Regions from separate parts of the Blautia fusiformis genome, predicted to be linked through region 2. Evidence: predicted binding sites of a transcription regulator. Region 2 holds the regulator's gene; each other region holds the start of a gene.

Region 1 (5,955 bases), on a different contig from region 2:
TGCAGGACAGCAGGAAGTCAGAAGCGGAAGATTCTCACCCTTCTCCACTCTGTTTAGGAACTCCTTGGTCTCTTCCATGATGGTAAGGTCGGCACTGAATGTGGTATCGTATACTTCGTCAAAGCCCATTCTGTGAAGCGCGTTAACGATTTTACCCATAACACTTCTGCCTTTGGCAAGTCCGTAATGATCACCAACTGCAACACGAACTGCCGGTGCAACCTGTGCAACAACACGAGTATTCTTATCAGCCAGTGCATCCCATACTTCATCCATATGTGTACGGATAGAGATCGCACCTGTCGGACAGTAAACACGGCACTGACCACAGTTTACACACTGTGTCTCAGCAATCTTTTTATTGAATGCAGGCATAACCATGGCTTCTGTTCCACGGAATGCGAATCCAAGAGCTCCGATTCCCTGAAGCTCCTCGCAGGCACGTACACAGTTGCCGCAGAGGATACATTTGTTCGGATCACGGATGATGGACGGTGAACTGTCATCGATCTCATGCTGTTCTCTTGTATTTTCGAAGCGGATATTACGCACACCAAGGCGATGTGCCAGCTCCTGCAGGATACATTCGCCGCTCTTTACACAGGTTGTACAGTCACGGCAATGTGCTGCAAGAAGCAGCTCCACGATCAGTTTACGATATTTCTTAATACGGCCGGAATTGGTATAAATAACCATTCCGTCTCTCGGCTGCTCGGAACAGGAAGCAAATGTCTTGCCTCTGTCATCCTCAACTGTACAGAGACGACAGGCACCAAATGTGGAAACCTCTGAATGATAGCACAGTGTGGGGATATTGATACCGGCATTCCTGATGACTGTCAGGACATTTTTTTCGTCGGTAAATTCTACTTTTCTTCCGTCAATTGTCATTGTACCCATAAGATATCCTCCCTTCTATGCTTCCACATAAATCGCATCAAAGTTACAGTTATCCTTACAGGATCCGCATTTGATACATACGTCGTTGTTGATTACATGTGGATGCTTGATCTTTCCTGAAATCGCACCAGCCGGACAGTTCTTCGCACACTTGCCGCAGCCGATACAGAACTCAGGATTGATATGGAATTGACGGAGCGCCGTGCAGACCTTCGCACGACATTTCTTATCTACGATATGCTCTACATATTCGTCACGGAAACGCTTCAGAGTACTGATGACTGGAAGCGGTGCACTCTTACCGAGGCCGCACAGTGCCATGCTCTGAACCATGTTTGCAAGCTCTTCCAGCTCATCCAGGTCAGAAAGCTCGCCCTTGCCTTCAACGATCCTCTCCAGGATCTCAAGCATACGTTTCGTACCTTCACGGCAAGGAACACATTTACCACAGCTCTCACGCTGTGTAAAGCTCATGAAGAAACGTGCAACCTCTACCATACAGGTATTCTCATCCATAACAACCAGTCCGCCGGATCCCATGATAGCGTCCAGCTTCTTAACGGAATCAAAATCAAGCGGATGATCGATCTGGTCATCGATCAGACATCCACCGGATGGTCCGCCGATCTGTACTCCCTTAAATGCAGCACCACTCTTAAGACCACCGCCGATGTCATAAATGATATGGCGGAGACTTGTTCCCATCGGCACCTCGATAAGACCGGTGTTCTCAATGGAACCGGTAAGTGAGAAGGTCTTTGTTCCGGGGCTTCCTTCTGTACCGATGGTGTGGAACCAGTCAGCACCCTGAAGGATGATCTTCGGTACGTTGGCGTAGGTCTCTACGTTATTGAGAACAGTAGGTTTACCCCACAGACCCTGCTCGACAGTTCTCGGAGGTTTTACTCGAGGCATACCTCTGTTGCCTTCGATAGAGGCAGTCAAGGCAGAACCTTCACCACATACGAACGCTCCGGCACCGCGATTGATATGTAAGTGGAAATTGATACCGGAACCAAGGATATTATCGCCAAGAAGGCCATAGGACTCTGCCTGCTCAATGGCCATCCGGAGTCTCTGTACAGAAAGAGGATACTCGGCACGTACATAAATATAACCATCCTCTGCACCTACTGCATAGGCAGCGATCACCATACCCTCGATCATCTTGTAAGGATCACCTTCCATTACAGAGCCATCCATAAATGCTCCCGGGTCACCCTCATCACCGTTACATACTACATAACGGACTTTTTCCGGCTGGCGTGCAACCTGTGACCATTTCTTGCCTGCAGGGAAACCTGCACCGCCACGGCCGCGGAGGCCGGACTTCGTGATCTCATCAATAACATCCTGTGGGGTCATTTCAAAGAACGCCTTCGCCATTGCGGAAAAGCCGCCTACGGAAATATATTCATCAATGGACTCTGCATCGATCTTGCCACAGTTCTCAAGAACGATCCTTGTCTGCTGGTTCAGGAACGGAATGTCACTCGGATGCGGACAGGCCTCATCATCATGACGATAAAACAGACGCTCAACAGGCAGTCCGCAGATCACGGTCTTCTCTACGATCTCGCGACAGTCATCTACCTGAACATGTACATACTGATAATCATATGGCTCAATTCTCATAAGAGGACCAAGCTCACATAAGCCCTGGCATCCGGTCTTAACGATTCCTACATGAGGAACATCCTTCTGCATCTCAACTGCAACGCCCTCGATTCCCTCGCAAAGTCTTGACATTTCTTCATAAATCTTCTGAGCACCGGAAGCAATACATCCGGTACCGGAACAGACGAGAACACGGCAGGTATAGCCATCAAGATTCTTCTTAACCTCAGCCTGTTTGTTTTTCAGATCTTCCATACTGGTTATACTCATACGCTCTCACCTCTCAATTCATTTAAAAGCTCAACAGCCTTCTCAGGAGTCATCTTCGGGTGAACTTCATCATTTACAGTCAGTGTCGGTGCAAGTCCGCAGGCACCAAGACAGGAGACTGTCTCAACGGTAAACATCATATCATCTGTAGTATGCTTCTTATGACTCAGTCCAAGCTCCTTCAGCATTGCTTCCTTTACAGGCATGGACTTACGTACATGACAGGCAGTACCGTCACATACCTTGATGATGTACTTGCCCTTCGGCTCAAAGGAAAAGTTCTCATAGAAAGTAGCTACACTGTACGCCTTCGCTTCTTTTACACCAATCTGTTCCGCAACATAAGTAAGAAGCTCTCCCGGAAGATAACGGTACTCAGCCTGAATATCCTGCATGATCGGAATCAGTGATGCAGCTTTCCGGCCGTAGTGCTCGATGATCTCGTCCGTTTTCCTGTAATACGTCTGGTCTAACATTCGGTTCCCTCCTTGTTTCTCATAGATTTTCCACTTGATCAACCTGTTCCACTACAGGTTAATGCTTTAACACTCTGTCAGTGCCTCATTTACGTGCCTATCATTATATTGCACTATTTTCGTGCTTTTAATTATAACTTATATCGTCATTTTTCACAAGATATTTTTTCGTTTTTTTCAGAATATATTAGAAAGTTTACAACGTCTTACTGGTTTTGCATCTATTTTTTATAATAAATGTGCATTTTTTAACATTCATGACAATAAAGAAACAAATATTCTTTTTTTGTTTCTGCTAAAAAAACATTTCCTATTGTTGATTTTATTTCTCAATTACTATAAGATGAATAAAAAGTGCGTGGAAAACATTTTAATCATTTTTTGAAAAGGAGAACATTTATGCGAAATCTCGACACACCAGTTAAACAGATCCGGCGAAAAATTTTTACAGAAATTGCAAAGATCGGATTTGAATCCACGGACGAATCCCTTATCCACGATATCGAATCCATTCCTTACAATATTGTAGAAGAACGTGCGAAATACCGCGAGAGCATCTATCGTGAAAGAGCTGTTGCAAGTGAACGTGTCCGTCTGGCCATGGGACTTTCCCTCCGCCCGGAGAACCGTTCTGTACATCTTACTGATGGCGTAAAAGCCAGCAATATTGATGAAAAATATTATGAACCACCTCTTATGCAGGTGATTCCTTCCGCATGTTCCGCATGCGAATCCAACAAATACGAAGTCAGCAACATGTGCCGCGGCTGTGTTGCACATCCCTGTTTACTCACCTGCCCCAAAGGCGCCATTTCCATGGTAAACGGAAAATCCTTCATCGACCAGGACAAATGCATTCACTGCGGAAGATGCAAAGCTGTCTGTCCCTACGACGCCATCGCCCATAAAGAACGTCCCTGCGAACGCGCCTGCGGTGTAAAAGCCATCGAAAGCGATGAACAGGGACGCGCTTCCATCAACCAGGATAAATGTGTATCCTGCGGTATGTGTATGGTCAGCTGCCCATTCGGTGCCATCTCTGATAAATCCCAGATTTTCCAGCTGGCACATGCCCTCCGTGAGGGAACTGAGATTATTGCAGAAATTGCACCAGCTTACATCAATCAGTTCGGTGAAGATGTAACTCCCGGTAAATTCCGCTCTGCTTTAACTCAGCTTGGATTTTCCAATATTTATGAAGTAGCACTCGGCGCAGACATCGGCTGTATTTCCGAGGCCCATCATTATGCAAAAGAAGTAGCCACCGGCAATCTCCCGTTCCTGCTTACCTCCTGCTGTCCGTCATGGTCTGTAATGGCGAAGAAATACTTCCCGGCTATGATTGACAACATCTCACAGGAACTGACCCCGATGGTGGCAACTGCCCGCATTGTAAAAAAAGAACATCCCAATGCGAAAGTAGTATTCATCGGACCATGCGCCTCCAAGAAACTGGAAGCCATGCGCCATTCCGTAAGAAGTGATGTGGATTTTGTTATCACTTTCGAAGAACTTTGGGGATTGTTCGATGCCAAAGATATCATTCCATCTGCATGCGAGGATATTCCGGAAGAAACCCAGGCCGCAACCGCCGCAGGACGAGGATACGCCATCGCCGGCGGCGTAGCTGGTGCCATTGAAGCCTGTCTGAAGGAATATTATCCTGATGTCCCCGTCCACATCGAACACGCTGAAAGCCTCGCTGAGTGCAAAAAAGTTCTCACTCTGGCCAAAGCCGGCAAGATCAAAAACTGCATGATCGAAGGAATGGCCTGTCCGGGAGGCTGCATCGGCGGTGCAGGAACCAATGCCGGCTTCGCAAAAACCTCCAAAGCACTCAAGAAATATGTAGATGGCTCAGACCCTAAGATTCCATCTCAGGAACTTGAAAATCTGGAATTGAATTAATTAATCTTTGACACAAAAAGATGTGCGCCTGTTTTTATTCAGACGCACATCTCCATTTCATCATTTCTCCACAGCCTCTGTGCTCTCCGGCCAGGTATATTCCTCACCTTTCAGATTTGCCAGAAGGCTTCTAAGCTTATATCCATAGCTTCTCCCGGCGGCCCATCCACCGCCGTAAGGATTCTCCTGAATCCCAAGCCATTCCACATAAGGTGCACTCTCCCGGGTCACATACTGAAAACGGTTATCCACACAGACCTGATTCAGTTCATCCGAAGACGCATAAGCCTTCAGATGCTGTACCTGAGCCCGAATCCCGGTCCTGACATCCGGAAAGGAATTTCCGGCAACACCGCCGCCGGTAGTCCCAAGTCCGGAAAAATTAAACTGCCCGGCACTGGCATCTCCGCCAAACTGAAGCCAACCGGTCTCAAGCATCGCCTGCTCAAAAACAACCTCCCCACGGACACCCTCCGCATCCGCTTCCTCTGTCACAATTGTGCAAAACGTATCAATGTCCGGTGCGCCACCCTCTGTCAGGATACCGGAAGGATATTCCACATTCTGCGCCTCATACTGCGCCACCATATCCTCCCCAGTCACTGTGGTACACCCCATGATCGTATAATATCCGTAAGTATTATCTGTGGAATCATCCACAAAACTATCTGCATCACTCTCTCCGGATGGCTGGGGCTTGGAGATCTGTCCCTCCATGGAATGATCCGCTTCTTCTGCAAAAACACCCACAGGCGTTCCGAATACCAGAACGCCTGCAAGCATC
Region 2 (5,955 bases):
GAACGGAAAGCTTTCTCCTGAGCTGATCATCGGTGTGCCGGTAGGCTTTGTGAATGTTGTGCAGTCCAAGGAGCTGATTATGCACGCAGATGTGCCTTATATTGTGGCAAAAGGACGCAAGGGTGGAAGCAATATTGCTGCGTGCATTGTAAATGCCCTGCTCTACATGATCGATAACCGGAGAGATTAGGAGCCGGTAACATCCTTCAGAAGCTGACAGGCAGGCAGAAAATCCTTGGATGGAATGGAGGAGCAGGAGAGGACCAGGGTGACCTCGGCTCCGTTTTCTCTGAGAACCTCCAGTCCCAGACCACGGTTCCGGGCTCTGTCTGTCAGTTCACTGCCTGTGAGAGAACAGGGAAGAGTAAGGGCAAGGCTGGTTCCTGCGGCTCCTGTTTGGATCTGGCAGTCCTGGCCGAAGGTTTCCCGGACAGCCTGGGAAAGAGCCTTCAGCTTCTGGGAATAAAGGCGGCGGAGCTTTCTTGTCTGGGAAGCCAGATGCCCGTCGCGGATAAACTGGCAGAGTGCAATCTGTTCTGCCTTGGAAGCAGTCTGATTATAAAAGGCTGCTTTTTTTGTATATTTTTCCCGGAGAGAGCGCGGCAGTACCATGAAGCTGACACGGATGGAGGGCAGCAGCAGCCTGGAAAAGGAACCGATATAGACAACGTTTTCACCACCTGCAAGGCCGAAAAGTGAAGGCGTCGGTTTCTGGAAATAAACAAATTCGTTTTCGAAATCATCCTCAATGATCAGATGGTCATTGATCTCCGCATGACGGATCAGCTCCAGGCGTCGTTTTACCGGCATGATCTCGCCCCATTTCGTCATGTGAGCAGGAGAAACATAGATCACATCGCAGCTTTTGTCCCGGTAATGGACATCAAAGCCGTAATCCTGAAAGATGGTGCTGCATGTGGTGAAGGATGGTGTGGGGAACGAAACGGTTTTCCGTTCATGGATCAGAGGGCAGAGGATCTGGAGAAGGGGCTGGAGACCGGCCCCTACTACAATGTCATCCGGGGAGCAGATCACATTTCTGCGTTCCCGGATATAGTCTGCGAGAACCTCCCGGAAATCGCTTTCGCCCTGGGGTTCGCCATAAGAAAGCATACGGTCGCCCTGGCGGAGGGCACTTTTGATGTAACGCTGCCACAGATCAAAACGGAAGCTTTCCCGGTCAACACCGGAAGAAGCAAAATCATAAAGGCAGGGCGTGATATCCTTATCCTGTTTTTCGGGGGTAAGCAGATGCTGCTTGGAAGCAATGCCGGTGACATAATAGCCGCTCTGTGCCCTGGCGATGATATAGCCGTCTGCTGCCAGCAGAAGATAGGCATTTTCGATGGTGGTACGGCTCAGCTTCAGCTCCTGGGCGCATTTGCGGAGGGAGGGCATTTTGCTTCCGGGAAGGAGACGGCCTTCCAGGATCAGTTTCCGGTAATAGTGATAAACCTCCAGATAAAGGTGTTCTTTTTTGTGTTCTGCAGATATATTTAACATAAGTATGATGATTTCCTTCCAAAAATGATTGCGTAAACCTGACAGTTCATTCTATAATATTACAGAAAAAAACTCAAGACTGGAGAATTACCATGAAAAAAATAGCAGTGATCAATGATCTTTCCGGGCTGGGGAAATGTTCACTGACAGCAGCGATCCCGGTGATCTCGGTGATGGGAGTCCAGGCGTGTCCACTTCCCACCGCTGTTTTAAGCAACCAGACCGGTTATGAAAGTTATTTCTGTGAGGATTTCACAGAGCATATGGAACCATATATGGAGCAGTGGAAAAAAAGAGGATTTTTCCCGGATGGGATCTATACAGGATTTCTTTCTGACGATAAGCAGGCAGACAGGATCCTGAAATTTATGGATGCGTTTGCAGGGAAGGATACTCTGATCCTTACAGATCCGGTGATGGGGGATGACGGCGCGGTTTATCCGATCTATACAGAAGAGCTTCGTAGCCGGTTCTGCGAACTGACACGTCGTTCCTATGTGATCACACCGAACCTTACGGAAGCCCTCCTTCTTCTCTACGGAAAAGAAAAAATGGAGGAGATCTGGAAGGAACTGCAAAAGGCATCAGAGGCCCGGCGGATGGAAGAAATCCGGGAGATCGGGTGCGGACTTGCCCGGAAATTTTCACTTCCTGCCGTTGTGATCACCGGAGTGGATCACAGGGAGGAGGGGCAGCCTCTGAAAATGGGGAATCTTGTCCTGGAAAACGGAAACAGCTCCTGGGTATTTGCAGAGAAATCCGGCGGAAGCTATTCCGGGACAGGAGATCTTTTTGCATCCGTGCTCAGTGCAGGGCTGGTAAAAAGATATTCCATGAAAACCTGTGCAGAGCTGGCCGTGGATTTTATCTCGGCATCGATCCGGGATGCGGTGGAGGAAGGAACAGACCGTAACGATGGTGTATGCTTTGAACAGCATCTCGGCATGCTGCTTCCATAAAAACATAAGGGGATAAAAAAGAGCTGACCGTCAGGCCAGCTCTTCCCATTTTTCATAAAGTTCTTCCAGTTCTTCAGCGATGGATGCTTTTTCGCGGCTCAGCTTTGTACATTCCGCTACATTGGTGCAGACATCCGGAAGGACCATGGTTTCGTCGATCTCGCTGTCTCTTGTTTCCAGCTCTTCGATACGGGCTTCGACTTTTTTTAGCTCGGCTTCCCGTTTTCGTTTCTTTGCCTGTTCTTCCTTCATCTGCTGCCAGGAAAGCTTGTTCTCGGAAACCGCTTTTTCTTCTGCAGGTGCCTCCGGAGAAGTGCTTCCCGGTGCATAGGTACTGGTCAGCTCCTCCTTCTTTTCCAGATAGTAATCATAATCACCGATGTAATTTACCACTGCCTGGTTTGTCAGCTCCATGATCCTGGTCGCAGTCTGATTGATAAAGTAACGGTCATGGGATACATAAAGGACTGTACCGGTGTAGCTGACCAGTGCTTCCTCCAGGATCTCCTTGGAGGCAATATCCAGATGGTTGGTAGGCTCGTCAAGGATCAGGAAGTTGGCTTCGGAAAGCATCAGCTTTGCAAGGGAAACACGGCCTCTTTCTCCACCGGAAAGTGCGGAGATCTCCTTGAAAACATCATCTCCGGTAAAGAGAAATGCGGCAAGCATATTTCGGATCTCGGTCTCTGTGAGAGTCGGATAAGTATCGGAGATCTCCTGGAAAATCGTTTTGTCCATATGCAGAACATGATGTTCCTGATCGTAATAACCGATCTGCACCTTGGAACCAAGGGAAAATTTGCCGGCATCTGCCTCAATAAGACCGTTGATGATCTTCAGCATGGTGGTCTTTCCGGTTCCGTTGTTTCCGATCAGTGCCACACGCTCGCCGCGTTTGATATCAAAGGAGATATCGGAGAACAGGGTCTGTCCCGGAAAGGCCTTGGAAAGCGCTTCCACGTGGAGCACATCGTTTCCGCTTAACACCCGTGGTTCCAGCGAGATACGCATCCGGTCCTGGAGCTCAAGAGGTTTTTCAATTCTCTGTACACGGTCCAGCATTTTTTCACGGCTTTCCGCACGTTTGATGGATTTTTCACGGTTAAAGGATTTCAGCTTGGCGATAACGGCTTCCTGATGCTTGATATCCCGCTGCTGATTTAAGTATGCCTTGTACTGTGCGTCACGAAGCTGAGCCTTCTTGAGAGCATAGGCAGAGTAGTTGCCGCTGTATACGCGGGTCTGTCCGGCTTCGATCTCAATGACCTTGGTGACCACCTTATCCAGAAAATAACGGTCATGGGAGACGATAAAAACAGCTCCCGGATAATTCAGAAGATAAGTTTCCAGCCAGGATATGCTTTCCATATCCAGGTGATTGGTTGGCTCATCCAGAAGCAGGATATCCGGCTTGGAAAGAAGCATCTTGCCCAGCGCCACGCGGGTTTTCTGACCGCCGGAAAGAGTTTCAATCTGCTTGTCATAATCTTCCTCCGTGAAGCCGAGACCCTTTAAGACACCGGTCAGCTCACTTTTGTAAGCGTATCCGTTCTCCAGCTCAAACTGATGGGTCAGGCGGGTATAGGTTTCCATCAGACGGTTCAGCTCATCACCGGTCACCGTGTTCATTTCCTGTTCCATATTGCGGATACGGCGTTCCATATCGATGATGTGCTGCTTGGTGGTAAGAAGCTCTTCGTAGATGGTATGATGTCCGTGGATATCCTGGTACTGGGCAAGATAGCCGATATTTTTATCCCGGGCAAGCACCACGGTACCGGAATCAGCAGAAAGCTCCTGCATGATGATACGCAGCAGTGTGGTCTTTCCTGCACCGTTGCAGCCGATCAGAGCAGCCTTTTCACGGTCTTCAATGTGAAAGGATGCATCATTTAAAATTACTTTTTCGCCAAAGGCCTTGCATATATTCTGACATGATAAAATCATAAAAACTGTCCTCCTGTATAAAGAATCACCCCTGTTTATGTCTGAACAGGGAAAAATCCTCCACCTATTATAACGGAAACTGCCGGGATTTCAAAGAAAAAATCAATTATTAGAAAAAATATAAAGAAATTTGTACAGAATAGACAACTTTAATTGACAGGAAAATGTCAATTCGTTATAATTAACCTAGTGTAAGGTAAGGAGGAAAACTATCGTGGAGACAAAACAAATCTCGAAAGCGGTGATTAAGCGTCTGCCACGCTATTACCGCTACTTAGGAGAGCTGATGGAAGATAATGTAGAACGTATTTCTTCCAATGAATTAAGTAAGAAGATGCATACCACAGCTTCTCAGATCCGTCAGGATCTTAATAATTTTGGCGGTTTTGGGCAGCAGGGGTATGGCTATAATGTACACTATCTTTATACAGAGATCGGTAAGATCCTGGGACTGGATACCGTTCATCCGATGATCATCCTGGGTGCCGGTAATCTGGGACAGGCACTTGCCAATTATGTGGATTTTGAGAAGCGCGGGTTCAGGCTGGTTGGTATCTTTGACGTAAATCCTGTGCTTGAGGGCATCGCAGTCCGTGGACTTGAGATCCAAATGCTCAGTGAGCTTCCGTTTTTCCTGAGAGAGAATAACGTGGAGATCGCGATTCTGACACTTCCCAAGAATAAAGCCAAGGAAATGGCGGATATCCTGGTGGAGAACGGGATCAAGGCAATCTGGAATTTTGCACATCTCGATCTTGAGACACCGGATGATGTGATCGTAGAGAACGTTCATCTTTCCGAGAGTCTGATGACACTGTCTTATAATCTCAGTAAATACAGGCAGGAACATGTGGATAAGTAAGAATTGTTAAGCTGCCGGAAACGGCAGCTTTCTCTATGACAGAGGGGAGGCAGAAGACAGAATGAAGAAGCTTGTTACCTGCAAAGAAATGAAGGATCTGGACTCCACAACGATCCGTGAGATCGGAGTTCCCTCCGAGGTTCTGATGGAGCGGGCAGCACTGAAGGTGGTAGAGGAAACAGAAAAGTATCTCCAGAAGGACGAAAGGATCCTGGTAGTCTGCGGAAGCGGAAATAATGGCGGTGACGGTATCGCTGTTGCCAGATTGTTCCATCTGAAGGGGATCCGGGTAGAGTTTTATATGGTCGGAAACAAAGATAAAATGACCAGAGAGACTGCTCTTCAGTATAAGATCGCTTCCGGTTATCGTGTCCCGGAGGTGAATAACCCGCAGTGGAGTGAATATACTACTATAGTAGATGCCGTGTTTGGGGTAGGCCTGACGCGTCCGATCGAGGGGCATTATGCTGATATCATCCATGAGATGAACAGTGCGAGGGCCAAAAAGATCGCAGTTGACATCCCGTCAGGAGTGAACGGAGATACTGGCCTGGAAATGGGAATTGCCTTCAGCGCCGATCTGACTGTCACATTTGCCTACCGGAAAAGAGGTCTTTGCTTTTATCCGGGAAGACTGTATGCAGGAAGGATCGTTACCGCCGATATCGGGATCTATGAGCAAGA
Region 3 (5,955 bases), on a different contig from region 2:
TGTAAGCTTCTTCCGTCCGATCTTCGGAGTCGGTTCCTCCATTACTCTGATGTTCCAGGCCTTTGTCTGTGCAAGGATCGGTATGGATTACTGCAGAACAGACCGTGACAAGATGATCGCAGGTGTTATGGCAGCTGTGCTTGCAACCCAGGGAACTGCATGGGCATCCGCATGGGCCCTGGCTGTAGGCTTCGGTCTGAATATCTTCCTTTCAAACTGGGATCCCAGAAAGAAAGAGGAGAATGCCATCGAGGATAAAAATTGATCAGAGGAATAACAAAGATATAAAAAACAGAAAAAGAAGAAGTGTGCTGGATGGGTCAGCACACTTCTTTTTTTGTCATGAGATTTGTTGTTTTTAATTATTATTTTAATAGATTTGCTATTATGGGATTAAAATTGCAAAAATTTGTTACATCAATTGGGTTTAAAAATTGGTTTATAATTCGCGTTCTGTTACAAAAATCTACTGTAGATCCTTTTTATGGGAGGTCACAGGATCACAGGCTTTTGTGGATAATGTCAAGAACCTGTTCAAGCTCGTTGACATTGATCTGTCCCGGTGCGGAAGCTTTTGTAGCTGCACCGAAGGTAAGGGCGGAACCAAAAGTCTCGCCTGTAAGACGGCTGACAACACCGGTACCTGCCATGGACATGGTAATGATCGGGCGGTCGGCGAACTGCTCGGACATTTCCAGAGTGGCACTTAAGAGTGTAAGCACGTCCTGTTTGTTTCTTGGCATAACAGCCATTTTGGGGATATCTGCGCCATAGTCCTGCATCATGCAGAGACGGCGCACGATCTCATCCTTCGCAGGAGTTGCGTCAAAATCATGGTTGGAAGCGATGACCTTTACGCCATAGCTGTGTGCTTCCTGGATCATGCTTTTTACGATCTCCTCACCTGTGAAGGCTTCTACATCAATGAGATCTACATAGCCGCTCTTTGCAACGGCCATGTTAAGAGCTTTGTAATCTTTATTGGAGATTGCTTTTTCTCCGCCTTCCTTTGCCGTACGGAAGGTGAAGAGGATCGGAGTGTCCTTTAAAACGGTCTGGAGATCTTTTGCCACATCCAGAACCTTGTCTGTGTCAAAAACGTCCTCAAACCAGTCAACACGCCATTCCACAACGTCTACGGGTATCCTTGCGAAGGTCCCTGCCTCAAGGAGGATATCATCCTTTGTCTGTCCCACGATCGGGACACAGATCTTCGGTCTTCCCTCTCCGAGTGTGATATTTCTTACCTGAACTGTTTTCATAATGGTCCTTTCTGATACGACAGGAACAGATAGCAGTTTAGTCGTCGTATCTGATGTTAAGAATCTCTTTCATATGTTCGATCGGCATCGGTTCGCCGGTCCACAGTTCAAATGCAGCGGAGCCTTGGAAAAGCATCATGCCAAGGCCGTTCATTGTCTTGCAGCCAACTTCCTTTGCCATAGAACGCATAGCAGTTTTAAGAGGGGAGTAAGGCACGTCAACAACGATAAGCTCCGGGCGGAAGTAAGACTTGTCCGGAACAACGGACTGACCTTCCAGTGGTTTCATTCCAACACCTGTCGCATTTACGAAAATATAACTGTCAGCCATTTCTGTTTTCAGCTGGTCAAGATCTGCCAGATCATAGAGAACAGCATGGCTTGAAGTTCTGGTGTTGATCTTTTCTACCGTAGATACTGCACGGTCCCAGAATTCATCTTTGCGGTTGAAGATCACGATCTCGCCTACACCGTCAAGTGCTGCCTGGATCTCGATAGCAGTTGCGGCACCACCTGCACCTACGATGGTCATTTTCTTTCCGATGGCGTTGATGTTATTGTCTTTCAGTGCTGCCATAAATCCGATACCGTCTGTGATATGGCCTGTAAGATGACCATGATCATTAACGATGGTGTTTACAGCGCCGCACATTTCTGCTGCCGGTGAAAGCTCGTCAAGGTACTGGCCTACCAGAGTTTTGTTCGGCATGGAAACGTTGGAACCTCTCATTTTCAGAGTACGGATGGCCTTTACAGCATCCTCGATCTCGTCTGCACCAATCTCAAATGCAAGATATGCATAATCATAGCCAAGCTTTGCAAAAGCTTCATTCTGCATGGCAGGAGAGCTGGAGTGGCGGATCGGATATGCCATAAGACCAATCAGTTCGGTATGTCCTGTGATTCTTTCTGACATGGTAATAACTCCTCTCATTGGTAAAATCTGGATGAAGATTTGTCTTTTTTAAACCTCCCGCCACATAGATCTGAAGAAGTTGCGGACATTCTCCGGACGGCTGCGGGGGAGGAAGACGTGGAAAAACTATGTTACGGATCACCGAGTGAACTGTAACAGATCTATATACACTTTCCGGTAGAAGGATTGAAATATTCCCGGAAAGGGTATAGCGGAAAAATATTAAAGGTATCCCTTCTGCTCAAGAATGGTAAGGATATTGCGTCCTTCCTGGGTACCGTCAATGATTCGTCTTGCTCTCTGGCTGTCGCCGATGTTCATGATCTCAACATCCTCAGAAGAAAATTCCTCTGTGAGGTTCTGGTAAAGCTGTCCCTGAGCTCTCATTCCGAGACATACGAAGCCGTACTCAAATGGAAACTCATAAGGCTCACCGTCGCCCCTGACAAGGAAGGAAGAATCCTTAACCTCAAGGAGAGCAGTTTTTGTAAGCTGATGTACATTGTGTTTTTTCATCATGGTCTTTGTGTCATTTTTGCTTACCGGGTCAAGATCACGTCCGATCTGATCCATCATCTCAACGATAGAGATGTCTGCGTTTCTGTCAGCAAAGAATTCCACAACATCAAGACCTACAGCACCGCCGCCTACAACAACAACCTTTTTGCCTTCCAGATCCTTCGGAAAATCATTAATGTGGCTGATCATACCAAGAATAGAATAAATATTATGTTTCTCGTTGTCAATACGATCCTTCAGTCCTGCGATCGGAGGCAGAAGCGGAGCGGAGCCGGTGGAGCTTACGATGATATTCGGATGGAACTTGCGGATGTTTTCCGGTGTTCCTTCTGTGTTTTTGAAGATGTAAAGATTATCAAGCTGTTCAGCACGATGCATGAGATAGTGCGGGAAATCAGCAAGACGGTTCTTTGCAGGGATCTTTGAGATCAGAGATGCAAGTCCGCCAAGCTCATTGCCTTTTTCCAGAAGGAAGGTATTGCATCCAACCTCTGCGGCTGTACAGGCAGCTTCCAGTCCGGCAGTGCCGCCGCCGATAACGACTACGTTGCAGTTTTTATTTACATGTTTTTTCTTATATACATCGCCCTCAAGAACAGATGGGTTTACAGTACAGCGGATCGGACGGTTTACACCGATACGGTTTCCGGCACAGCCAACGTTACAGGAGATACATTTGCGGAGGTCACACTCATGACCTGTGGCAACCTTGTTTACCCATGCAGGGTCTGCGATCAGACCACGGCCCATACCGATCAAGTCTGCATCACCGTCAGCCAGGATACGCTCAGCAACCTTCGGGTCACGGACATTACCCATGGAGATACATGGCTTGTTGAATTTTTCTCTTACGGCCTTTGCCATGTAGGAACGCCATCCGTCCGGGAGATAATTTGCATCGATCTGGTACTGGATGGAACCGTTAAGTCCGCAGGAAACATCAAAGATATCAACCTCTTCCTGAAGATAATCCAGGTATTCCAGAGTATCCTCCAGTGTATTTCCGCCTTCCATCAGCTCATCCGCACTGAGACGGAGCATGATCGGGAAGAAAGGTCCTACCTGTTTCCTTACCTCATCGATGACCATACGGCAGAAACGGGTACGGTTCTCAACAGATCCGCCGAACTCGTCGGTACGCTTGTTTGTGATCGGGGAGAGGAACTGACTGATCAGATAGGAGTGTCCTGCATGGATCTCTACCGCGTCAAAGCCAGCTGTCTGTGCACGTTTTGCAGCCTCACCGTATTTTTTTACGATGTGAAGGATCTCGTCTTTGGAAAGAGGTCGCGGGATCTCGCCGCCTTCTTTGGATGGAACGTCAGATGCGGAAACCGGCTGCATGTTGATCCTGGAAGAAACAGCGGAAGCTCCGGCATGGTTGATCTGGATCGCGATCTTTGTTCCGTATCTATGAATATTTTCACAGAATTTGAAAAGACGTGGCAGATAGTTGTCATGGTCGATGCGCAGCTGTGTGGTTCCGTTGGAGCCTTGCGGGGAATCGATGCTTGCGTTCTCTACGATGATGAGACCTGTGCCACCCTTCGCACGCTGCTCATAATAATTGATATGAAGAAAACTCATTTCGCCGTTCTGTTCACCGTAGTTGGTGCCCATCGGCATCATAACAATACGGTTCTTGATAGTCATATTTTTAACGGTTAATGGGGAAAAAATATGCGGATAATCATTCTTCATCTGAAAAAAACCTCCCTGGTTATTTTAAATAGAATCGTTTGTTTGTGTTAATTATATAACAAAATAATCTATAAAACTAATTCATAATACGAGCGATATAATAAAAATAATCTATAGATTTTTGTGTATCATCTTTCAGGCTGCAGGTACTTGCATGTTTATAATGTGAAAAAAACAGATGTAGAACGGTAACGCTAACTGGAAAATGGTATCGGATCCAGGGGTTTACATATATGATTTTAACGTGTTATCATAACAAATAAAAAAGATACAGAAAACGGAGAAACGGGCAGGCTGAAACGGATCAAATGTAAGACTGTATTTCCGCGTTCTGTAAAAAGACAGGAGATAGATAAAATGGAATTCTGGGATATTTACGATGCAGATAAGAAACCGACAGGACGAACTATGAAGCGCAATGACTGGTGTTTAAAGGATGGAGAGTATCATCTGACAGTTTTGGGCGTGGTAGCAAGACCGGACAAGACCTTTCTTATTACTAAACGTGTGATGACAAAGGCCTGGGCTCCGGGCTGGTGGGAGGTTTCCGGCGGTGCAGCCCAGGCAGGAGAGGCTTCCCGTGATGCAGTACTCCGTGAGGTGAAAGAGGAGACCGGACTGGACGCCAGTGAGGCAGAGGGCGGATACCTTTTTACATATAAAAGAGAGAACCCGGGGGAAGGAGATAATTACTTTGTGGATGTGTACCGTTTTGTCATGGATGTGGAGGATAAGGATCTGAAGCTTCAGACAGAAGAGACAGACGGATATATGTTTGCAACCCTGGAGCAGATCCGGGCGTTTGCCGCAGAGGGAAAATTCCTACATTATGACAGTATTAAGAAGGTGTTTGAGTTCTGAGCAGATTTTTGAATGATTTTTATCCTGATGTGGAAATAGATGTTGTTTTCTGTGGATTTATATTTCGATTAACGTTGTTTTTTGCCTTATTTTCGAAGAATTGTATTGACATTAAGAGGCTCAGATAGTAAAATTTAACGTAGGGAAATTATAAGCCGGATGAACAGAGTCCGGCTTATCGAATATTACGTACGTCGAGAACATCTGACGCATCAAATTATGTTTTGCACAGCTGAACTTGATGCAGTAATTTCTGAGAGTGCTATAGATCGATCGGGAAGAATATAGCAGTAATTAAAAAAATGCTGTAATACGAAATTTTTGAAAGCGAGGAATCATCAATGGCGGATGAACATAGAGATCAGATCAGAATCGTACAGGAAACCGTAGCCGGTAAGGAGATCACATTTGCCCATATCATGGGTGGTCCGGCACCTATCATATATCAGAAGCTTGGACTGAATCCGCAGGTGGACTATGGATCATCTGCAATTGGTATCATGAACATGACACCTTCCGAGTCTGCTGTGATCGCATCCGATATTGCTGTGAAGAGCGGTAATGTGTATCTTGGATTTGCAGACCGTTTTACAGGAACACTGATCATAACAGGAGAGATTTCCGATGTGCAGACTGCAATGGAGGAGATCGTGGATTATTTCCGTGATACTCTGGGATATGTAGTATGCAATATCA
Region 4 (5,955 bases), on a different contig from region 2:
CTGATAGGGGCAGTGGTCAGATCCTTATATTTGCTTCCGCATACAAGGATCTCCCGGTAACGCAGGAGACTTTTTTTCTGTAAAGGTTTGCGGATGGAGATCGGAGTGGTGACAATAGCGAAATCCACCGCATAATTTTTCAGTGCCTGTACTGCCTGAGGAGTAGAATGGTTAAAGAGGCGCAGGCGAACATGGGGATATTGCTCGCGGAACAGCTCCAGCTTTTCCAGAAGGATCAGACGCAGGGCATTTTCGCTGGCGCCGATGGAAACCAGACCATGCTCCAGCTCTCCGTTCTGGCGGATCTCCTCCTCGCCTAGGGACAGCTGCTCAAAAGCCAGGGCAACGTGTTCATAAAGCTGGCGGCCTTCCGGTGTAAGTGCGATTCCTTTGTTGGAGCGGAGAAAGAGCGTACATTTCAGCTCCTGCTCCAGGTTGTTCATACAGCGGGTGATATTTGGCTGATTGTTGTGAAGAGCTCTTGCTGCCTTGGTAAAGCTCTTATACTGGGCTACATAATAAAAGATCCGGTAGTAGTCGTAAGTGATCATGTATTGTCTCCATCCTGTGATATGATTTTAATATGTTTACGATATTAATAATACTTTTTACATTTGCTTCTGAGCAAACTATAATACACCCGAGGAAAAAAATCAATGACAGGAGTGATTTAGAGTGGTTTCAGGAGGCAGAAAGCTGCAGAGCGCAGACCGGCAGATGTCAGAAGCTTTTATCACAAGTGTATTTCTGGCAATGTCCGGCGGATTTCAGGATGCCTACACATACTTTACAAGAGATGAGGTGTTTTCCAACGCCCAGACAGGCAACGTGGTTCTGATGAGCCAAAATTTTATGACAGGACAGTGGGGAGAGGGCTTAAGGTACCTGTTCCCTGTTTTAGCCTTTGCCATTGGTGTTGTAGCGGCGGAGCGGATCCAGAGTACCTTTAAATATGCAAAAAAACTTCACTGGAGGCAGATGATCCTGCTGATCGAGATCCTGATCCTTTTTGCGGTGGGATTTATGCCGGGAGAATTGGATATGCTGGCAACCGTACTGGTATCCTTTTCCTGCGCCATGCAGGTACAGACCTTCCGGAAGGTGGGTGGTTATTCCTATGCAAGCACCATGTGCATTGGAAATTTACGAAGCGGCACGGCGGCGTTGTCCGTGTATTGTCGTGAAAAACGTCCGGAACAGTTGAAGCAGGCTCTTTATTATTTCGGAATAATTTTCTTTTTTGCCATTGGAGCCGGCGGCGGAGGAAATCTGTCCATGAGGCTGGGGATCCCGGCAATCTGGGTATCGGATGTTTTGCTTCTGCTCAGCTTTATTCTGATGTTTTCCAGTAAACATAGAGATTAGAAAGGGTGAGGAATTGTGGAAAACAGCACATTATTCCCAAGAGAGGAAAAGGCGGAGCTTTTATTTGAAAAGATCCTGAAGGATCCGGAGGCGTGCAGACGGCTGACGGAGACCTTCTATGAATCCATGGATGCGGATACAGACATAGAATGCGGATATCTTCCTCCGGAAAAATTCGCCTATGCATTGCTGGACGCATATAAAAACCGTGATCTGACAGCTCTCCTTATGGCGATCTGCCAGAACAGTATGTTTGATCTTCTGCGAAATTCTTTTCTGGCACCGTTCAGGTTCAATGCAGATGGACAGGAGAATCCGGTGTTTCTCACAGATGAAAACGGAAATTTTCTGCGGGAAAAGGGAATCCATGTAAGTGACAGGGATTACGACCGGTTCCGCAGGATATACAGGGAGAAACCTGGTGTAAAGATGTATCTGGCGTATGGCTATCGGAAGCGCCATTCCTATGATGAAGCTACCATGGAAGTTGAAGAGTATAAAATGGGCGAACATATCGGTGTGCTGCTGGTGTATGAGCTTCCGGACAGCATAAAGGAAAAGGAAACGGAGGCACAGGCCTATGCGGCTGTATGGGATATCATGATGGCAATTCAGAAGAAGCTTCCAAGAGCCTTTGTGTATTATGGGCAGGATTCTGTGGAGGATGGTGGCAAACGTTATGACGGACTGGGCGTTTTTCTACCCATCCATAAATTTGCGGACCGCCTGGAAAAAATGATCGGGATTGCTGATGAGATCGTAATGAAATAGAATGTACAAAAAAAGGACTGCTTTTGTATTGCTCCGGTTATCAGAAGGATAGCTGATGACCGGAAGCTACAGAAAGCAGTCCTTTTTGTATGCCCGTCAGGTGCAGTAGCGGAACATTTTGTCCGTAAGGATCCTGGCGAAAATAAGGCCCAGGGGAAGAGCAACGATGATCAGGATCGCAGCTGCAAACCAGGAGGCGGAAACATTCAGGGACATGATCCCCAGATTGTAGATTGCCCGGTAGAGATAAAGTCCGGGAACCATGATCACAATGGATGGCACGGTAATGGAAATCCTGGGATATCCCACTTTGGTTTTAATGAGGGAGGCCAGAAGTCCGGCTGTCAGTGCTCCGAAAAAAGCCGCGGCAGCAGGTGGGAAACCGGCAAGATCAACAAGCTCCAGACGCAAAGTGTTGGACAGTGCGCCGATGAAGGCGGCAGCTGCGGCTAGACGGACAGGGCTGTTGAACATGACCGAAAAGCCGAATACCCCGCAGAAGCTTGCCAGAAGCCGGAACAGGATCCTCTGAGCTGCCGAAAGCTCCAGAGGCAGGAAATCCACAGGCTTCAGATGAAGAAGCAGTGCCATCAGCCAGGCAGAGACAGCAGCCACCATTACAACAATAATGGCGTAGGCCAGTCGTTCCAGACCGGAACGCATATCCAGCTTGGCAAGGTCGATCCCGCTTGTGATAAACGGAAAGCCCGGAATGATAAACAGCATGGAACAGATGTACCCGGCCTCATGCTGGACGGAAATGTGGAACAGAAGCTCTGCCAGCTTCAGGAAGCCTGCATATACAAGACAGGCGGAGGAAACAGAAACTGCAATGCACATAAACAGAGTAAAATGATGCTTGCCAAGCTTGCAGCGGATGGCGTTTCCGATGCCTGCGCCTGCAAAAGCCAGGATCATTTCCAGCGGGCCACCGCCCAGAAGAAAAGTAAATGCACCACAGGCCAGTGCAGAAGCCAGTCCCAGGGCGGCAGGGGAATAAAGCCCGTGGATCCGCTCGATCTCATCTAACTGACTGTGCAGTGCTTCACCGCTCATATGGATACCCTCCGCAGGAAAATCACTGACAAAATGTTCCAGCCTGTTCAGTCTGGAAGTATTTACGCCGGTGGTAGTCAGACTAAGTGCATGGGAAAAACTGCTCTCACCGTCAAAGCAGGTGTAGCTTATAGACATCAGTCCGATATCTGCGGAACAGGTGATACCAAGTGCTTCTGACAATGTATTCATGGAACTCCGTACCCGCCAGGCACCGGTCCCACAGGAGAGAAGCATCATGCCTGTACGGCCGATCAGGGAAGCTTTTTCGGAAAGAGAAGCTTCGGTAATGGGCTGGCTGTTCTTGGTACTTACGTAGTTGTGCCAAGGGATTTCCATATGATTACGTTTGATCAGAATATCTGACATAGAAATCACTTCTTTCTATATATTAAAATCATATAGTTACTATTATAAATATATATAATAACTATAATCAGATATATTGTAGCCATTATTCTGAAAAAGTCAAGTATAGATGGAGTAAAATCTGACAGTACCAAAACGTCACTGTTAAAGATTTATCATTTTTTTGCGGAAAATGAATTTTTTTGGTTGCTTTTACGTACAATTTATGTATAATTGTGGATAGGGATGTTGGAATGACCAATTCCTATGGCAGGATGACAAAAACCTGCAGCAGTAGGTGGCTATCATAATTACTATTAAAGAAGAGAGGTAAATGTTAAGATGGCAAAAATCGATTTAACAAAGTATGGTATTACCGGAACAACTGAGATCGTGTACAATCCTTCCTACGAGACATTATTTGAGGAAGAGACCAAACCGGAGCTTGAAGGATTTGAGAAGGGTCAGGTCAGTGAGCTTGGTGCTGTCAATGTAATGACAGGTATCTACACAGGACGTTCCCCTAAAGACAAATATATCGTTATGGATGAGAACTCCAAGGACACAGTTTGGTGGACATCCGATGAGTACAAGAACGATAACCATCCGGCAACTCAGGAAGCATGGAATGCAGTTAAAGATCTTGCCAAGAAGGAGCTTTCCAACAAGAAACTTTTCGTAGTAGATGCATTCTGCGGAGCTAACAAAGACACACGTATGGCTATCCGTTTCATCGTTGAGGTTGCATGGCAGGCACACTTCGTAACAAACATGTTCATTCAGCCGACAGCTGAGGAGCTTGAGAACTTTGAGCCGGATTTCGTTGTTTACAACGCATCCAAGGCTAAAGTTGAGAACTACAAAGAATTAGGACTTAACTCTGAGACAGCTGTAATGTTCAACATTACAAGCCGTGAGCAGGTTATCGTTAATACATGGTACGGCGGAGAGATGAAGAAAGGTATGTTCTCCATGATGAACTACTATCTGCCGCTGAAGGGCATCGCTTCCATGCACTGCTCTGCAAACACAGACCTTAACGGAGAGAACACAGCAATCTTCTTCGGTCTTTCCGGAACAGGTAAGACAACACTTTCCACAGATCCTAAGCGTCTTCTGATCGGTGATGACGAGCATGGCTGGGATGACAACGGAGTATTCAACTTCGAGGGTGGATGCTACGCTAAGGTTATCAACCTTGACAAAGAGTCTGAGCCGGACATCTACAATGCGATCAAGAGAAACGCTCTTCTTGAGAACGTAACACTTGATGCTGAGGGCAAGATCGACTTCGCTGACAAGAGCGTAACAGAGAACACACGTGTTTCTTATCCGATCAACCACATCGAGAACATTGTTCGCCCTGTATCTTCTGCACCGGCAGCGAAAGAGGTTATCTTCCTGTCCGCAGATGCATTCGGCGTACTTCCTCCAGTATCTATCCTGACACCGGAGCAGACACAGTACTACTTCCTTTCCGGATTCACAGCTAAGCTTGCTGGTACAGAGCGTGGAATCACAGAGCCTACTCCTACATTCTCCGCATGCTTCGGACAGGCATTCCTTGAGCTTCATCCGACAAAATATGCTGAGGAGCTCGTTAAGAGAATGGAGAAGAGTGGTGCGAAAGCATACCTCGTTAACACAGGATGGAATGGAACTGGAAAACGTATCTCCATCAAAGATACTCGTGGTATCATCGATGCTATCCTTGACGGATCTATCCTTAAAGCTCCGACAAAGAAGATCCCATTCTTCAACTTCGAGGTTCCGACAGAGCTTCCAGGCGTAGATCCTGCAATCCTTGACCCACGTGACACATATGCAGATGCTGCAGAGTGGGAGACAAAGGCTAAAGATCTTGCTGCAAGATTCGTTAAGAACTTTGCTAAATATGAAGGAAATGCAGCTGGTAAAGCACTCGTTGCAGCTGGCCCGCAGGCATAATCAGTCATTCCAACTGAATACAGATCGTAGACTTAACCGGGAGCGGATTTATCCGCTCCCGGTTTTTTGACAAACAACTGAGGATTTATTATTTGATATAGAACTGTGCAGTGCGAAGCATGTTTCCAGACATGGAATAAACAGAAAGTTGAAGATATCTACCTGTAAAATAAAAAACTTTGGCTTGACTAACAAAGGACATATGGTGTATCCTTTCTGAGAAGTTAAGCGGGAGACCAGTAAGACTGTAAAAATTCTCTTTGCACTGCATTACATTCGAACAGGATGCGAGATCAACAGTACAAACTGAGCAGGCGATGCTTTTCGGAATCGAAAATATTAATCCGAAGGCATGGGGCCGGGCCGCAGGAAGCGGCAGCGGATATGGAATGTGACTTTGCTTTCAGACATATCTGCGGGACAGTGTATGTTTCGCAGGTATGTCTTTTTTACTGCAAAAATATGGAT

Evidence for each region. The regulator Rex, encoded in region 2, represses fermentation and respiration genes when NADH is low (regulators of the CRP and FNR family bind a similar motif). The targets are predictions, from matches to a motif close to ATTGTTAANTANTTAACAAT.
Region 1: a site for Rex is predicted at 3,500-3,519, ahead of LKD46_RS05845 (4Fe-4S dicluster domain-containing protein). Genes of this name have one in related genera too.
Region 3: a site for Rex is predicted at 4,442-4,461, ahead of LKD46_RS01370 (oxidoreductase). Genes of this name have one in related genera too.
Region 4: a site for Rex is predicted at 3,702-3,721, ahead of pckA (phosphoenolpyruvate carboxykinase (ATP)). Genes of this name have one in related genera too.

The regions. Positions count from the first base shown of each region.
Region 1 covers NZ_JAJEPT010000005.1:30,436-36,390, reverse strand. The annotation lists gene LKD46_RS05860 ([FeFe] hydrogenase, group A) at 1-900, opposite strand, end outside; gene LKD46_RS05855 (NADH-quinone oxidoreductase subunit NuoF) at 916-2,787, opposite strand; gene LKD46_RS05850 (complex I 24 kDa subunit family protein) at 2,784-3,263, opposite strand; gene LKD46_RS05845 (4Fe-4S dicluster domain-containing protein) at 3,663-5,171, shown strand; gene LKD46_RS05840 (glucosaminidase domain-containing protein) at 5,232-5,955, opposite strand, start outside.
Region 2 covers NZ_JAJEPT010000007.1:77,218-83,172, forward strand. The annotation lists gene LKD46_RS07895 (precorrin-8X methylmutase) at 1-190, shown strand, start outside; gene pdxR (MocR-like pyridoxine biosynthesis transcription factor PdxR) at 187-1,503, opposite strand; gene LKD46_RS07905 (pyridoxamine kinase) at 1,596-2,462, shown strand; gene abc-f (ribosomal protection-like ABC-F family protein) at 2,493-4,409, opposite strand; gene LKD46_RS07915 (redox-sensing transcriptional repressor Rex) at 4,624-5,271, shown strand; gene LKD46_RS07920 (bifunctional ADP-dependent NAD(P)H-hydrate dehydratase/NAD(P)H-hydrate epimerase) at 5,333-5,955, shown strand, end outside.
Region 3 covers NZ_JAJEPT010000001.1:267,411-273,365, forward strand. The annotation lists gene LKD46_RS01355 (hypothetical protein) at 1-265, shown strand, start outside; gene aroD (type I 3-dehydroquinate dehydratase) at 501-1,262, opposite strand; gene LKD46_RS01365 (shikimate dehydrogenase) at 1,300-2,178, opposite strand; gene LKD46_RS01370 (oxidoreductase) at 2,401-4,398, opposite strand; gene LKD46_RS01375 (NUDIX hydrolase) at 4,756-5,259, shown strand; gene LKD46_RS01380 (BMC domain-containing protein) at 5,601-5,955, shown strand, end outside.
Region 4 covers NZ_JAJEPT010000010.1:7,414-13,368, forward strand. The annotation lists gene LKD46_RS09635 (LysR family transcriptional regulator) at 1-551, opposite strand, end outside; gene LKD46_RS09640 (YoaK family protein) at 718-1,365, shown strand; gene LKD46_RS09645 (DUF4866 domain-containing protein) at 1,381-2,136, shown strand; gene LKD46_RS09650 (threonine/serine exporter family protein) at 2,233-3,561, opposite strand; gene pckA (phosphoenolpyruvate carboxykinase (ATP)) at 3,883-5,487, shown strand; NiCo riboswitch at 5,784-5,913, shown strand.